2 regions of the Flavonifractor sp. HCP28S3_F3 genome follow, and region 2 is predicted to be linked to the other one. Evidence: a T-box and tRNA genes for the amino acid it is inferred to sense, from the RefSeq annotation. Region 2 holds a T-box; the other holds one or more tRNA genes.
What was found. The T-box of region 2 lies ahead of ACTNB1_RS12405 (valine--tRNA ligase). A T-box ahead of a tRNA ligase gene usually reads a tRNA of that ligase, here a tRNA-Val.
Positions count from the first base shown of each region.

Region 1: it encodes a tRNA-Val, which carries the amino acid that the T-box ahead of ACTNB1_RS12405 (valine--tRNA ligase) is inferred to sense. The anticodon was not compared.

Region 1 covers NZ_JBQHUF010000001.1:69,117-72,383, forward strand. The annotation lists gene ACTNB1_RS00355 (RNA polymerase sigma factor) at 1-174, opposite strand, end outside; gene ACTNB1_RS00360 (hypothetical protein) at 691-990, opposite strand; tRNA gene ACTNB1_RS00365 (tRNA-Cys) at 1,615-1,688, opposite strand; tRNA gene ACTNB1_RS00370 (tRNA-Gly) at 1,720-1,795, opposite strand; tRNA gene ACTNB1_RS00375 (tRNA-Phe) at 1,892-1,967, opposite strand; tRNA gene ACTNB1_RS00380 (tRNA-Asp) at 1,971-2,047, opposite strand; tRNA gene ACTNB1_RS00385 (tRNA-Val) at 2,084-2,159, opposite strand; gene hslO (Hsp33 family molecular chaperone HslO) at 2,298-3,182, opposite strand; gene ACTNB1_RS00395 (class I SAM-dependent DNA methyltransferase) at 3,188-3,267, opposite strand, start outside.
Region 2 covers NZ_JBQHUF010000014.1:75,779-79,045, reverse strand. The annotation lists gene pyrB (aspartate carbamoyltransferase) at 1-387, shown strand, start outside; gene ACTNB1_RS12410 (hypothetical protein) at 450-881, opposite strand; T-box leader at 1,018-1,231, shown strand; gene ACTNB1_RS12405 (valine--tRNA ligase) at 1,281-3,267, shown strand, end outside.

The DNA.
Region 1 (3,267 bases), on a different contig from region 2:
GATGTTGTTCCACACAGCCAGATAGGCGTCGTTCACACACTCCTCTGCGTCCTCTTTGCTGTTTAAAATATGGAACGCCAGCTGTTTGCAAGCTGTTCCGTATTTTTTCTCCAACTCTGTGACGGCTGCCTCCGAGCGCAGGAAAAACAGGTCGATGATTTTGGCGTCCTCCATTTTGCCCTCCTTTCTTCCTCACTCCTATACTACGGATTCGGACGTGAATGTCACAGTAAAAAAGAAACACCAGCCATTTGGCTGGTGTTTCTTTTGAGATCGGAGCCCCCACACGGTGGTGCGGTGCTTTTACGCTGTACCTTAAATTTCCCGGGTACTCATAAAAATAACCACACCGTAAGGTGTGGTTATTTTTGTGCCTTGTCCGTAAAGTATAGATGCCAGTCAAAACCGGGGCCCCGCACGGCGGGGCGGCGCATTTTCGCCGTACGAGTGTTTTGCCGAAGGGCAAACCTTGGCGGGTTGCCGCCGCAGCGGCGTTTCGGAGCGCAACCGCCCGTAGGGCGGCTCTTAGCGCGAAGATGGGCAATTCATTTGCCCGAGCATTTCAAATTTCCCAGGGATCCAAAAAAATAACCACACCTGACGGTGTGGTTATTTTTTTGTCTGGTCCGAACACTTTAGATGCTGGCCGAAACCGGAACTTCTGCGCTTAACCCCAGGCGGCTTCGTCAACTACGATTCCTCCAGTTCCCCTATGGAGATCCAGCAGGAGCGGTCCAGCAGATTCGACTCCACCAGCGCGTCCAGCCGGGCTTCAAATTCCGCCTCGTTCACTTCCACATCGTCAACCTCATAGTAGGGACAGGGCAGGGTGCTGGTCTCGTAAACCAGTTCGTCCCGGGCAAACAGGGAATGGAGCGTCTCGCTCTCCCCGTCAGAGCGGTAGCGGAAGAGCACATAAGAGCGGGTCCCCCCGTAGTCATACTGCCGCACCATGGCCCCGTCTGTGAGCGGATAATCCCGGCAGGTCATTTCTACCGCATCACTGTTCCAACACCGGAGTCTTTTGCCGTCAAAATGGAAAACTCCATTATAGCCGCCCGGATCGTCCTCCATTTGAACAAGCAATTCCGGACTTGCATCCCCATCCAGATCCAAATAGGTATACTCGTATCCAAATAAATCGGCATTGTTCGGAAAACCGGGGATCCACCAGGTCTCTGGCTGTGCATCACCCAGATCAGTCCAGTTGCCTGATAGGAAGGCGGCGTACGCATCCAACGCATCTTGTTCCGAAGAAGCAACCGGTTCGGAGCAGTCAGCTTCCGGTATCGCAGCGGCAGGATCGTCCCCTGCATATATACCGCTGCCCATATTCCAGTTACAGTTGAAAAAAAGGAAAGTGAGAACCAGCAGAGTAATAAAAAGCAGATATACTCGTTTCCAATTCATGTTGAAAGCTCTCTCCACATCCGAACCCATATATAGGTTTGTGTAAATCTACCATTAGTAAACCATAGCAATTCGCTGCCGTCAATCTATTTGGAGCAGCAGGTCCCGTTTGGTAACACGCAGGCGGAATTCACTTCCGCCGAGCATTTCAAATTTCCTAGGATTCCATAAAAATAACCACACCTGACGGTGTGGTTATTTTTATGGAGGCGACACCCAGACTCGAACTGGGGGTGGAGCTTTTGCAGAGCTCTGCCTTACCACTTGGCTATGTCGCCATATGGATCACAGGAAACCTGTGATCTTTTTTGGAGCAGGTGACGAGGCTCGAACTCGCTACCTCCACCTTGGCAAGGTGGCGCTCTACCAGATGAGCTACACCTGCATATCTGATCCCATCTTATGCAGAAAGGGAAGAGATGATGCCTGGGTTTAAAAGTTGCCCCTGGCGGATACCCTGAGGTATCCGCCAGGAACGGAATGGTGCCTCCGGCCGGAATCGAACCAGCGACACGGGGATTTTCAGTCCCCTGCTCTACCAACTGAGCTACAGAGGCAAATGGCGACGCGGAAGGGACTTGAACCCTCGACCTCCGGCGTGACAGGCCGGCGTTCTAACCAACTGAACTACCGCGCCATACGGTAGGGGGTACGGGAGCTCTCTAAAAGAGAGTGGTGGGAACAACAGGGCTCGAACCTGTGACATCATGCTTGTAAGGCATGCGCTCTCCCAGCTGAGCTATGCTCCCGTGATCAAGTCTGCTTTCGGTCAAGCAGCGAAGGTTATTATACTAGAAGCTTTGCGGGTTGTCAACTGTTTTTCCAAAAAAATTTTAGAATATTTTGCGGGCCGTTTCTGACAGGGTAGAAACGGCCCGCCAGCGTGATTATTTGTCCAAGGACGCCAGCAGTTCCTCCAGTTCTTCCCTGGAGTACTGGTAGACCTTGTCACAGAACTGACAAGTCAGTTCTGCCTTTCCTTGATCCTGGATCAGCTCTTCCAGCTCCTGTCGGCCCATGCTGATGAGAGCACGGCTGACACGGTCCCGGGAGCAGTAGCAGCGGTACTCCACCGGCTCTTCGGAGAGGATCTCCAGCTCAAAGTCGGAGAGCACCTGCTCCAGCAGTGCTTTGGCATCCATACCGCCGCGCATGGCTTCGGTCACCGGACCTACCCGCTGGATGCCGTTTTCCACGGCGGTGATCACCTTGTCATCTGCACCGGGGAGCAGCTGGATCAGGTAGCCGCCGGCGCAGAGGACACTCTGATCCACGTCCACCAGCACCCCCAAGGCGCAGGCGGTGGGGATCTGTTCGCTCTCGGCAAAATAAGAGGTGATATCCTCGGCGATTTCGCCGGAGACCAGGGGGACGGTGCCCACATAGGGCTCCTTCATGCCCAGGTCCTTAATGACCGTCAGAGAGCCGTCCTGGCCCACGGCGGAACCCACGTCCAGTTTGGCCGGCCCCTTCAAGGGCAGTTCCACCAGCGGATTACCGACATAGCCCCGGGCGTTGCCCGTGCTGTCGGACACCACTGTAATAGGACCCAGGGGTCCGCCACCCTTGATTCGGAGGGTCACCGAACCGTCCTCCACCTTCAGCTGGTTGCCCATCATAGAGGCTCCCATCAGGGCCCGGCCCAGAGCGGCGGTGGCGGTGGGGAGGGTCTTGTGGATCTGCCTGGCCCGTTCCACCATGTCACGGGCGGAAATGACCGAGGCCTTCACCGGTGCGTCTTTTGCCAATGCGCGAATAATTGTATCTGCCATAATAATTAGGTATCCTTTCGTGCGGCGAAAAAGATGCGGCCCTCGCCTTCCCGAGGGGCGCGCATACGTAGCTCGCCGTATTGCT
Region 2 (3,267 bases):
ATCCAGCGGGAGCGCTTTGTGGATCCTCTGGAGTACGAGCGGTGCAAGGGTGTGTACGTTCTCACCCGCCGGAAGCTGGACCGGGCCCGGAAGGACCTGCTGGTGATGCATCCCCTGCCCCGTGTGGACGAGATCTCCATCGACGTGGACGACGATCCCCGGGCGGTGTACTTTGAGCAGGCCCGGTACGGCATGTATGCCCGTATGGCCCTGCTCACCGATCTGGCCAACCAGGAGCGCATGCGCCCCGACGCGGTGGAGATCGGCACCAAGCCGGTGTGTTCCAACCCCAACTGCATCACCCAGACCGAGCACTACCTGCCCCCTCTGGTGAAGCAGAACGGCGGCGTGGACTGCTGCGCCTACTGCGACAAAGAACTGCGGTAAATACGGATAAAGGCCCTCCCTGCTGTTACCGTACAGCGGGGAGGGCCTTTTGATGTTTCGGCTTACGGTTCTTCAGCGGATTCTTCTGCGTAGTACTGATATTGCGCTGCCGCCCAGTCCAGAAGCTTACTGTACGACAGCCCCTCTTCCGCTGTATAGGTGGCGCCGTCCACAGAGAGATTTTCCGCTCCAAACAAAACGACGATTTCCACGCTGTCGCCGTTTGTGTCATGCACCATCTCTTTCGGATCATAAGTAAAGCGGTAGAGCCAAGGTTCCGTAAATTCGTCGTCGGAGGGAACAATGCGAAGGCTGCCCACATCCATTGTGCCGGTGTGATAGAGAAAGAGGGGTTCCGCATCTGGTACCTGGCTGCACTCCAACTTAACGACCGTGGAATCCTGGATCCGCTCCAGAGCGGTAGGCTCCTTCGGACCACAGCCGGACAGCAGGCACAGCGCAAAAACAAGCGTCAGACATGAGAGCTTCCTCATGATGCACATCTCCCCCCAGAGCTTTCAGCAATAGATTTCTAACAGTAAATTCATACTAGCACATCCCAAAATCCCGGTCAAGAACGGTTTCTCTTGACTTTTTCGACGGTTATGACTATACTATAACCAATCGCGTGCAAAGACAGCGAAGGGAAGGAGTACCCCCGCGGAAGGTACAGAGAGGAGCCGGTTTGGTGCAAGGCTCTCCGGCGGTGGGGGGAAGGTCGTCCCGGAGTCCCGTTTCTGAATGGAGTAGGAAGCGGCGGAATCCTCCCGTTACAGAGGCAATGAGTGTCCTCCCTTGAGGAAATTCAGGTGGTACCGCGGACTGAATTCGGTTCGCCCTGAGCAACAGCTTGGGGCGGACCTTTTGTTTTGCCCCGAAAAGGAGTGTTTTGAATGAGCAAAGAGCTTCCCAAGGTCTATGAACCCCAGGAGGTGGAGGGCCGCATCTACGAGATGTGGGAGAAGAACGGCTGCTTTGAGGGCCACCGTGACCCCGACAAAAAGCCCTTCACCATCGTTATGCCGCCCCCCAACGTCACCGGCCAGCTCCACATGGGCCACGCCATGGACTCCACCCTCCAGGACATCCTGATCCGCTTCAAGCGGATGCAGGGCTACGCCGCCCTGTGGGTGCCCGGCACCGACCACGCCGGCATCGCCACCCAGATCAAGGTGGAGGAGGAGCTGCGCAAGAATGAGGGCCTGACCCGCTACGACCTGGGCCGGGAGAAGTTCCTGGAGCGTGTGTGGGACTGGAAGAACAAGTACGGCAACCGCATCGTGGAGCAGCAGAAGAAGCTGGGCGCCTCCTGTGACTGGAGCCGCTCCCGGTTCACCATGGACGAGGGCCTCTCCAAGGCCGTCCGCCATGTGTTCGTCTCCCTGTACAAGAAGGGCCTCATTTACAAGGGCTCCCGCATCATCAACTGGTGCCCCAACTGCGTCACCGCTCTGTCTGACGCCGAGGTGGAGTATCAGGACAAGCCCGGCAGCTTCTGGCACATCCGCTACCCCATCCAGGGTGAGGAGGGCCGGTACGTCATCGTGGCCACCACCCGGCCCGAGACCATGCTGGGCGACACCGGCGTGGCCGTCAACCCCAACGACGACCGGTACAAGGACATCGTGGGTAAGAAGTGCATCCTGCCTCTGGTGGGCCGTGAGATGCCCATCGTGGCCGACGAGTACGTGGACATGGAGTTCGGCACCGGCTGCGTGAAGATGACTCCCGCCCACGATCCCAACGACTTCGAGGTTGGCCTGCGTCAGAACCTGGAGACCATCCGTGTGCTGGACGACAACGGCAAGGTGGTGGAGGGGTACGGCAAGTACTCCGGCATGGACCGCTATGAGGCCCGGAAGGCCATCGTGGCCGACCTGGAGGAGCAGGGCTACCTGGTGAAGGTGGAGCCCCACCAGCACAACGTGGGCACCTGCTATCGCTGCCACAATGACGTGGAGCCCCTGATCTCCGCCCAGTGGTTCGTGAAGATGAAGCCCCTGGCCGAGGAGGCCCTGCGGGTGGTGAACGAGGGCGAGGTCAAGTTCGTCCCCGACCGCTTCTCCAAGACCTACACCAACTGGATGGAGAACGTCCACGACTGGTGTATCTCCCGCCAGCTGTGGTGGGGCCACCAGATCCCCGCCTGGACCTGCCAGGAGTGCGGCCACATCACCGTGTCCGAGGACGATCCCACCGAGTGCGAGCACTGCCACTCCAAGAACATCAAGCAGGAGGAGGACGTACTGGACACCTGGTTCTCCTCCGCTCTATGGCCCTTCTCCACTCTGGGCTGGCCCGAGGAGACTGAGGACTATAAGTATTTCTATCCCACCGACGTGCTGGTCACCGGCTACGACATCATCTTCTTCTGGGTGGCCCGTATGATCTTCTCCGGCTGCGAGCACACCAAGAAGCCCCCCTTCCACACCGTGTTCATCCACGGCCTGGTGCGGGACGACAAGGGCAGAAAAATGTCCAAGTCCCTGGGCAACGGCATCGACCCCCTGGAGATGGCCAACCAGTACGGCGCGGATGCCCTGCGCTTCAACCTGGTCACCGGCAACTCTCCCGGAAACGACATGCGCTTCTACACCGAGCGGTGCGAGGCCATGCGCAACTTCGCCAACAAGATCTGGAACGCCAGCCGCTTCCTGATGATGAACCTGACCATCGACAAGTGTGAGCTGCCGGAGAAGCTGGAGCTGGAGGACAAGTGGATCCTGTCCAAGCTGAACAGCGTCATCCCCGAGATCACCGAGAACATGGAGCGCTATGAGCTGGGCGTGGCCGCCCAGAAGGTGTACGACTTCATCTGGGATTCCTACTGCGACTGGTATATCGAGCTGACCAAGACCCGCCTCCAGGGCGAGGACGAGG